One region of the Paenibacillus sp. N119s genome, then DNA from elsewhere that is predicted to be linked to it. Evidence: riboswitches for the same ligand, from Rfam matches in the RefSeq annotation. Region 1 holds a riboswitch; each other region holds the start of a gene.
The links. Region 1 has a riboswitch for thiamine pyrophosphate ahead of AC5V8P_RS09395 (thiamine phosphate synthase). Riboswitches for the same ligand answer to the same signal wherever they lie in the genome.

Region 1 (3,225 bases):
GGAAGATTTTATTCAGCGCAATAAAGCGCGCGCATCTACATCAGGGCGTGCAAAAAGCCGTGAAAAGCAGCTTGACCGGATCGAACGTATTGATAAGCCTGAAGAAGCTGCAAAGCCAACCTTTCAATTCAAAGAAGCCCGTGCGAGCGGGAAAACGGTTTTTGAGGGTATTGATTTTGAAATAGGTTATACACATGCCCTTCTGCCTAAAATGTCCATGACGATCGAACGTGGCGAAAAGATCGCAATTGTCGGCTGCAATGGTGTCGGTAAGTCTACGTTGCTCAAAACCATTTTGGGAAAAATTCCGCCAATCAGCGGAAAGACCTATCAAGGTGATTTCTTGCAGCCTGCTTATTTTGAACAGGAAGTAAAGGCTGGAAAAATTACGCCGATTGACGATGTGTGGAATGAATTCCCACATTTGAATCAGCATGAAGTACGTGCGCATTTGGCACGCTGCGGTTTGAAGAATGAGCATATTACACGGCCTCTATCTGCGCTTAGTGGTGGAGAGCAGGCTAAAGTCCGTCTTTGTAAACTATTAATGCGTGAGAGCAACTGGGTACTGTTTGATGAGCCTACCAACCACTTGGACGTCAAAGCAAAGGATGAATTGAAACGCGCATTGAAGGAATACAAAGGGACCGTATTGCTTGTATCCCACGAACCGGACTTTTACGAAGATTGGGTAACCAAAACGTGGAATGTGGAAGAGTGGTCTAGTAAAGTAAACTAAAAACCCGTTCTGGCATATTTCACACAATATAGGGTTTGCAGAATTAGGAAAATATGCTAAGCTATCCTTAGCTGATACAATAAAATAGTCACACTAGGGGAGCCGCCCATGCGGCTGAGACGGAATAAATGGATTTCGGACCCTTTGTACCTGATCTGGGTTATGCCAGCGTAGGGAAGTGAGCACCGTACAAACAAGAGACGCTCTTTACTTTTGTTCGTGCGGGGAACGATATACGTTTACGGATATATTAGTCCGTTTGATTTTGAACGTTCGTCTAACCACTTCCTTAGGGAAGTGGTTTTTTGTGTTTCGTTCTTTTCATTAGTTCGATCTTCCGTAGACGAATTTACATAGGGTCTCCTTTCATTATTGCTGGCACATGTGGCTAGCTCTGTATGATATTACCTATATGGAGCTACAACAATATAAGTTCAGCTAATACGATTAAATTTTTTAGCTCAAGTGAGGTGAAATTGAAATCGAATTACACGTAATCACGATGGAAAGTGTGTCCTGTGTAGATGTCCCTCAAGTGGCTGCCGCTATTTATCCTTACATTCACTATGTACACGTACGTTCAAAACAGAAAGGCGCGTCTGCTTTGCTTTCTTTGACTCGTAGCATGCTGGAGCAGAAAGTTCCTTTGCAGAAAATTGTAGTAAATGATCGTGTGGACGTAGCTTTACTTACCTTGGCAGGAGCTGTCCAGCTACCGGCTAATGGGTTATCTGTAGTAGATGCAAAAAGTCTACTGCTAGAGGGCACACGCTGTGGAGTATCTGTTCATTCATTGGAGGAGGCACAGGCTGCCGAGCAGGCAGGAGCGGACTATGTACTGTATGGTCATGTATATGAGACCTCTTGCAAGACCGATCTTGTACCGCGGGGGATAGCACAGCTAGAACGCATATGCAGATTGTCGGACATCCCCGTGATTGCGCTCGGCGGCATACAACCGCACCATGTTCCAGAGCTTTATTATGCTGGAGCAAGCGGAATTGCCGTGATGTCTGGTATTTGGGAAGCTGAGTCCCCCATTGCAGCAGCGATGGAATATAGGCGAATGGTGGATCTTGTAATTCGCGAATCTGAAGCTAGAAAACGGACTAAAGAAAGTTGAATACTCACCAGATAGGAGACAGGGGATAAATGTCAGAGACACATACAGAGACCAAAGCGATAGCACACGCTGAATGTTTGGTCATAGGTGGAGGCGTGATCGGCAGTTCCATTGCTTATCATGTGGCCAAGGAGGGACGAAGTACAATTATGCTGGAACGATGGATCCCCGGTGAGGGAGCATCAGGAGCAGCGGTGGGAATGCTGGCAGCGGAAAGTGAAGAATTCACAGACCATGAACTGGCGCGATTTGCCCGTGCAAGTCGAGATGCATTCCCTGAACTTGTCAGTGATTTGGAGCGTTTATCGGGTATTTCAGTGCAATTTCGTACTGAAGGCTTTGTGACTCCTTTTCGTTCGGAAGCAGAGGGGCAAAAACGCTGGAATGCTGCTAAGATGCGAGAGGATGATTGTCACGTTTGGTGGGATGCCAGGGAAGTGGCACGACGGATTCCGGGCTTGGCAGATCAAGTAATTGGTGCTATCTATCGTTCGAAGGAGACACAAGTGGCCCCTGTCCAGCTTTGCCGGGCTTATGCAGGGGCAGCTGCGGTGCTGGGAGCAACAATATGGTCTGGAACTCAAGCTAAGGAACTGGTCATACAGGGCGGTCGAGTTTGCGGTGTGCGAACGGACATTGGTTTCTTTTCCTGCGATCAGGTCGTGATTGCTGCAGGTTTGGACAGCTCAAAACTGCTAGGGCAGATTGGATTTGATTATCCACTTTATCCGGTCAAGGGCGAAGCGGTAGCTGTATCTTTGAAAGATCATCCGTTGGATTATACCATTTATGCCGACGATGTTTACCTCGTACCTAAACAGAATAACGAGCTTTGGATAGGCGCCACGAGTCTTCCACATCAATATGACAAAGAGGTGACCGCGGGAGGATTAAAGGGGCTGTTGGAACGTGCATCTGTTTGGTTACCGTGTGTACACGAAGCTTCTTTTATACGTGCTTGGGCAGGCTTACGTCCGCAGGCAGCAGCGGAGCGACCTTTTATTGGTCCTGTTCCTGGGGTGGAGGGCGCCTATGCTGCAGTCGGGCATTATCGCAACGGTGTCCTGCTTAGTGATGCGACTGGGCGAGCGATGGCCGCTATGCTTAAAGGGGCTGATGCGGCTGAACTTGGAATAAGCAAATTTTCTTCTGAACTTCTCAAGGAGGAAAGTTTATGAAGCTGACCATTAACGGACAGAGCATGACCATTTCTAATCGAATCACTCGTGTAGATCAGTTGCTGCATGAACTTGATTTAAAGGTGAAAACCGTAGTGGTAGAGCTGAATCGGCATATATTGACCCGTGAAGATCATCATGAAACGGTGCTTAAGGATGGAGATTGCTTGGAAATTGTACATTTT
Region 2 (3,225 bases), on a different contig from region 1:
TAAAAAGAAGAGGACCGCCACAAGGGGCGGCCATACGCTTTTCCACCAGGATGCGTGCTTGCCTTTCAGATTCATGGGCGATACTTCTCGGTCAGCTTGCTCATGCTGATGCCCTGTGGGTTATGTGCGATTTTGATCTGTGAAATGACGCTGGGACTTCCGGCTTCTGTCAAGGCCTCATGCATGTCTTTGACCACTTTCAGCAATTCGTCCAATTCGCCCTCCATTGTCGTATCCAATGGGTTCACCTGATGCTTGACGCCAGAACGCTGAATCACCTCAATCGCCTTGTCTACATATGGGTAAGAATCTTCGTTATTAGGAGTTTTAGGGATGACTTGAATACTGAGCAATGTGTTCGCCATGCGAATTTCACCTGTCCTTTATTTGGAGTAGTATTGGGAAATAAATTGGTTTAAGGTGGGGAGACCGCTTCGTTTCTTCAGATTCAAATGAACCGCTCCGCTGCCAACCGCCTTAAAAGCACTTTAGTTTTTTGATAGATTGGGTTGCATTTTTACACACAAGCGCACCTGCTTTTGCGTTTAGATACTATGAGACTAAAGAATAAACCAAGAGGTACGAGAACGAAGTGCACGGAATGGTGCTGTACAAGCAAAGCGGTCGCTTTTGTCCCCGGATTTCTACCCTGTGATGCTTTATTCGGGAAATCCCGTGACGGTGGCGATGGGAAGTATCCTCCGTCCGCTTAGTGGTAATTCGTTCACTTCTCTAGTTCCGTTTTATTTAGTTGGTCATTTAGCGTTTTTACAAAATGATCAACGCTTGGGCAAGAAGTCATTTGTGAAGGCTTTATCGACTTCCAAAGGTTTGCTGAGCAGCTTGCGTTCGTACATCCAGTCCGAGTAGTTTTTCCATACCTCTGCTTTTTGTACGCCCCATTGCGCGGCATCGTCCTGATAACGCGGGCTTAGCCATTTTTGACTAGCGAGTACCAGTTTTTTGTCCAGCTCTGGCACAGCTTTACTTAAGATATCTGCCGCTTCTTCCGGATGAGCGATAGTGTATTCATAGCCTTGTGCAGTAGCGTCCATAAACGCTTTGACCAGGTCAGGATCATTTTTTATCGTCTGCTCATTGCTCACAATTACAGGTGTATAGTAATCGAGGCTTTTGGAATAATCTTTTACATACAGCATATCCAATGGCTCACCTCGAAGCTTGGCCTCAATTCCGGTCCATGCGTAGAAAATCCAGGCAAAGTCAATATCCCGCTTCACAGCTGTGAAATAGTCTGCATTGCCCATGTTGACGATCTTCACTTTGCTCACATCACCTTGGTCTGAATCCATGATGGATTTCATGACCGCTTCTTCTACAGGTGAACCCCAGCCGCCGTAGCTTTTACCCTCGAAATCTTTCGGGCTTTTAATTCCGCGGTCTATCGGGGCTGCGAAGCCAGAGGTATTATGCTGAATCACCGCAGCGATGGATACGAGCGGCACGCCTTGGATGCGAGCCTGAGTAACGCCTTCCTGATAACTGATCCCAAAAGGTGCGGCATTCGAAGCAACCATCTGATCAGCTCCGCCTGAACCTGGTTGAACAATTTGGACATTCAAACCCGCTTTTTCGTAAAATCCCTTGTCCTTGGCGACATAGAGCCCCGTGTGATTCGTATTGGGTGTCCAATCAAGCACGACTTTAACATCTTTAAGCCCCTTTGCCGGAGTAGACGTTGAAGTGCCGGCAGCAGGAGCAGCCTGTTGAGATGTAGGGGGATTACCGCCGCAAGCGGTCAGAGTCAGAGCCATGAGCCACAGAGTGATCAGACCCAGGCTTAACATGTTCATGCGCTTCATTCGTTGTGTTCTCTCCTTTTAATTACCCGTTATCCGTCCAATCAGACAGCTTATGTTCCCCATTTTCACAAAAATAACATCTGCCAGAATGCAATCTTTCCAACAACTTCATCTTCAACAAAAAAAGCGTCCCGAGATTCCGGGACGCTTGCGCTTGTATATACCAAAGTAAGGGATGTCCTGTATTAAAAAGGCACATCTTGCTCAAGCATTCCTACGCTGGCATTACCCAGATCAGGTTGTAAGGGTCAGTGTCTTGGGACACACTCTCAGCCGGCCGATTCCAGCACCCCTGGCATTGTATGGTTTAATGGGTTTGTTTATTCGGGTTTACTACGACGATTATATGCCTTGATCGCGGGTCTGTCCAGCCTTGAGGGAGGGCTTACGGTTCATTTAGCGAATGACAGGGTACACTTTTACTGTGAGCTTTGATCTGAAAATGTACATGAATCATCAGTCTGATTCGGTCATGTTATTTTTAGAGCAGCCGCACAGTATGTTCTGAAGGGCTGATGCCAGGTGGCAAAGCCGTATAGAATTCTAATTCGTAAAAAGGAGTTGTTGTACTGTGGGTAAAACGGAGACATTGGATCGCAGTCAGCTGGAACAAGCCATTGTGAAGGCTTTGGATAACAACAAATTTTGCTCGTTAGGTACGGTAGAGGGCGGAAAACCGAAAGTACGCTATATGGCCCTTTTTAACGATGGAATGAACATTCATCTAGCAACGGATCGCAAAACACATAAAGTGGAGGAGCTAAAGGACAATCCGAATGCTTATCTGCTGCTGGGGTATGAGGTGGGGGGCACGAAGGAAGTCTTGGAAGTCGAGGCTACCGTCCAGGTTACAGCTGATGAGGGGTTACGCAAACAAGTGTGGAATGATTCTCTGAAAAAATGGTTTTCTGGACCTGACGATCCCGATTATGTTATTTTAGATGTGAATCCGACTCGTATTGAGTACGTGGGTCAACAAATGGAGCGCCAGGTGTGGACGAAATAGAAATATAAAAGGACAAGCCAGCAAATTTCCAATCTTTTTAGGAGATTTACTGGCTTTTATTTTTATTCGAAAACTAATTATTTTTTCATAAATATTTTAAGCAAATGACTACTCTTTTGTCCTACATTGGATTAAAATAGGAATGGTGGGTTCAAAGCTTACATATATGTGCAAAAGTATGTATATGAGGCATACACCTTAATAAGGAGGGGTATATTTTGTTATTTCGTAAAAATTGGTTTAAAGGGTTTACAGCAGCAGTTGTAGCTTGTAGCCTGTTGGTGTTTTCGGCCGCTCCATCCTGGGCAGCTAGCGATTCTCGCGATAGCGGTACGGTGAATCTGCGGATCATGGAAACCACGGATATTCATGGGGCACTGATGAATTATGACTACT
Region 3 (3,225 bases), on a different contig from region 1:
GCGGTCTGTAGCTGAGCGTTGCGCTGGGATGTCGAAATCATGTAAGAGCCTCCTTATATAAAATTGATCTTCGAATCAGGAATATAGGTATAAACTCACTTGAAAATAGTAGGGTATGTCCGTATAGATACCTATTATCGTATGCTGGGGATTATCCAAAGTCAACGTCTGCACTGGAAAAGTAAAAATGATGCAAAGAATTGTCGATGTTTGTTCTTGTTCTGTAATATGGTTGTCACAAAAACATCGGTTTACAGTAGCCGCGACTATTCTATATAATTTATGTAACCATGTTTCATAGTGTGAAACGAATATGGATACAAGAGGAGCGGTTCACGATGGAAGACCGTAAATTAACCGTCCGCGCTGTAGAGCGTGCACTTGATATATTGCTGTGTTTTACCGCAAATTCTGATCTTGGTCTAACGGAGATTGCCTCCCAAATTGGTCTACATAAAAGCACCGTTCATCGTCTTTTGACTACGCTGGATGATCGAGGATTTGTCGTTCGAAATGCCGAAACGGAAAAATATAGGCTCGGCTTTCGTATATGGGAGCTGTCCACGCATCTGTCCCAAAGCGATGAGCCGGCGGTGTTGTTACAGCCTGCAATGGAAGCACTGCGTGATCGTTTAGGAGAAACGGTCAGCTTGTATTTGCGGGATGGCAGCATGCGTATTCGCATACAAGCCGTACAGAGCAACCAGGCGATCCGCAGGGTTGCGCCTGTAGGAGCGCGTATGCCGCTGGCTGTGGGAGCCTCCAGCAAGGTGCTGGCGGCCTTTATGCCGCCACAGGAGTTGGAGGTACTGCTAAGCGGGGAAGAATGGCCGCCTTCGGTAGATCCTGAGGCTTATAAAGCCCAATTGCAGGATATCCGTGAGAAGGGCTATGCGACCAGCTATGAAGAGCGTGAGCCAGGGGCAGCAGCTGTCGCCGCACCTATTGTGAATCGAAAGGGACAGGTCGCGGCGGCTTTATCTGTATCGGGCCCGGTTAGTCGACTTGCACCCGAGACGCTGCATGATTTTGCTCCAATATTGATCGAAGCGGCCAAGGAAATGGGGCTTATGCTTCCGTAACGGTAGTAGTGAATACCATAGGAAAGCATACAAGGGTTGCCAAAGCTATAAATTTAAAGTAGTCTGATAGAGATGGCGGGTTGTCTGTTATAGCCGCCAATACATGTGAATAAAAAAGTATCACAGTTACTGGGGGAGCCTGTAATGCGGGCTGAGATGGAATCGGGCAAGATTCCGGACCCTTTGCACCTGATCTGGATCATACCAGCGTAGGGAAGTAATCGGCCATTGAAATGTATACGCAGCTGCTGTCTACGGTGACGCATGAGGTTTTATTCTATGTGCGTCCTGTCTGGATAGCAGGCTCGTTTAATTAGCCGGTTCCCTGGGGAACCGGCTTTTTTGCATAGATCAGCGCCACCCTGGGAATGGTTCCGGATCGGTGTGTCATTTCAACGAAATGGGAGGAATGGACCATGAAACCGATGGAAACAGAAGGAACGAAGGAAATAGGAGTGAAATCAGCAGAAGTAGAGAAGACAAGGGTGGAGCAATCCAGTAGCGTTAAGTCTTTCCCGGGGAGCCGCAAGGTGTATATTCAGGGTTCTCGGCCAGATATTGCTGTGCCGGAGCGCGAAATCGCGCTGCATCCCACCTATACGCCGCAGGGCACGGAGTATCATGAGCCACTGCGTGTGTACGATACCAGTGGTCCGATGACTGACGAAGCCTATCAGATGGATATCCGTCAGGGCTTACCCCCATTACGGCGAGCTTGGACGCTGGAACGGGGGGATGTGGAGGCGTACGAGGGCCGCGCCGTCAAGCCGGAGGATAATGGGCTGAAACCCGGTTCCAAACGGGAGACAGTGGAATTTCCCGGCGTGACCAACCGTCCGCTGCGGGCTTCACAAGGGCGAACCGTGACGCAAATGCATTATGCGCGGCAAGGGATCATTACGCCCGAAATGGAATTTGCGGCGATCCGCGAAGGGGTAGAACCCGAGTTTGTACGGCAGGAGTTGGCGGCTGGCCGCGCCATTTTGCCGTCCAATATCAATCACCCGGAAAGTGAGCCCATGGTCATTGGGCGCCATTTTCACGTAAAGATCAATGCGAACATCGGGAATTCTGCGGTTACGTCCTCCATCGAGGAGGAAGTGGAAAAGATGACCTGGGCAGTGCGTTGGGGCTCAGACACCGTCATGGACCTGTCTACAGGCCGTAATATCCATACGACACGCGAATGGATCATCAGGAATTCTCCCGTACCGATTGGAACGGTGCCGCTATATCAGGCGCTGGAAAAGGTGAACGGCGAAGCTGAGAAGCTGACGTGGGAACTGTATCGAGACACGCTGATTGAGCAGGCGGAGCAGGGAGTGGACTATTTTACAATCCATGCGGGTGTATTGCTACGATATATACCGATGACGGCGAATAGAATGACCGGAATTGTATCCCGAGGCGGGTCGATTATGGCAGCCTGGTGCCTTGCACACCATCAGGAGAACTTTTTGTATACGCATTTTGAAGAAATTTGTGAAATTATGAAAACTTATGATGTGGCCTTTTCTCTCGGGGATGGTCTGCGTCCGGGGAGTATCTATGATGCAAATGATGAAGCACAGTTTGCAGAGCTGGAAACGTTGGGCGAGCTAACGCAGATCGCATGGAAACATGATGTCCAAGTTATGATTGAAGGGCCGGGACATGTCCCTATGCACAAAATCAAGGAAAATGTGGATTTACAAATGGAGATTTGTAAGGAAGCCCCTTTTTATACTTTAGGGCCGCTAACGACGGATATCGCACCAGGATATGATCATATTACCTCAGCTATCGGGGCGGCTATGATCGGTTGGTTCGGGACATCCATGCTGTGCTATGTTACTCCGAAGGAACATTTAGGCCTGCCGAACAAGGATGATGTCCGCGAGGGAGTCATTACCTACAAAATTGCCGCACATGCTGCTGATTTGGCGAAGGGTCATCCACGGGCCCAGCAGCGTGACGATGCTTTGTCCAAGGCGCGTTTTGAATTTCGCTGGCGCGATCAGTTCAATCTTTCGCTTGACCCTGAGCGGGCCTTGTCCTACCATGATGAAACGCTACCGGCAGAGGGGGCTAAGGAAGCCCACTTTTGCTCGATGTGTGGTCCTAAATTTTGCAGTATGCGTATCACGCAGGACATTCGCGCTTA

Region 2: linked by a shared signal. The riboswitch ahead of AC5V8P_RS02410 (ABC transporter substrate-binding protein) and the one ahead of AC5V8P_RS09395 (thiamine phosphate synthase) in region 1 are both predicted to bind thiamine pyrophosphate.
Region 3: linked by a shared signal. The riboswitch ahead of thiC (phosphomethylpyrimidine synthase ThiC) and the one ahead of AC5V8P_RS09395 (thiamine phosphate synthase) in region 1 are both predicted to bind thiamine pyrophosphate.

What each region holds. Positions count from the first base shown of each region.
Region 1 covers NZ_JCAJRU010000058.1:748-3,972, reverse strand. Annotated here, with positions in the region: gene AC5V8P_RS09400 (ABC-F family ATP-binding cassette domain-containing protein) at 1-739, shown strand, start outside; TPP riboswitch at 825-933, shown strand; gene AC5V8P_RS09395 (thiamine phosphate synthase) at 1,242-1,862, shown strand; gene thiO (glycine oxidase ThiO) at 1,892-3,040, shown strand; gene thiS (sulfur carrier protein ThiS) at 3,037-3,225, shown strand, end outside.
Region 2 covers NZ_JCAJRU010000009.1:4,354-7,578, reverse strand. Annotated here, with positions in the region: gene AC5V8P_RS02420 (ABC transporter permease) at 1-75, opposite strand, end outside; gene AC5V8P_RS02415 (MTH1187 family thiamine-binding protein) at 72-365, opposite strand; gene AC5V8P_RS02410 (ABC transporter substrate-binding protein) at 780-1,823, opposite strand; TPP riboswitch at 2,018-2,127, opposite strand; gene AC5V8P_RS02405 (pyridoxamine 5'-phosphate oxidase family protein) at 2,395-2,829, shown strand; gene AC5V8P_RS02400 (bifunctional 2',3'-cyclic-nucleotide 2'-phosphodiesterase/3'-nucleotidase) at 3,048-3,225, shown strand, end outside.
Region 3 covers NZ_JCAJRU010000088.1:12,505-15,729, reverse strand. Annotated here, with positions in the region: gene AC5V8P_RS12150 (alpha/beta hydrolase) at 1-41, opposite strand, end outside; gene AC5V8P_RS12145 (IclR family transcriptional regulator) at 339-1,082, shown strand; TPP riboswitch at 1,204-1,315, shown strand; gene thiC (phosphomethylpyrimidine synthase ThiC) at 1,499-3,225, shown strand, end outside.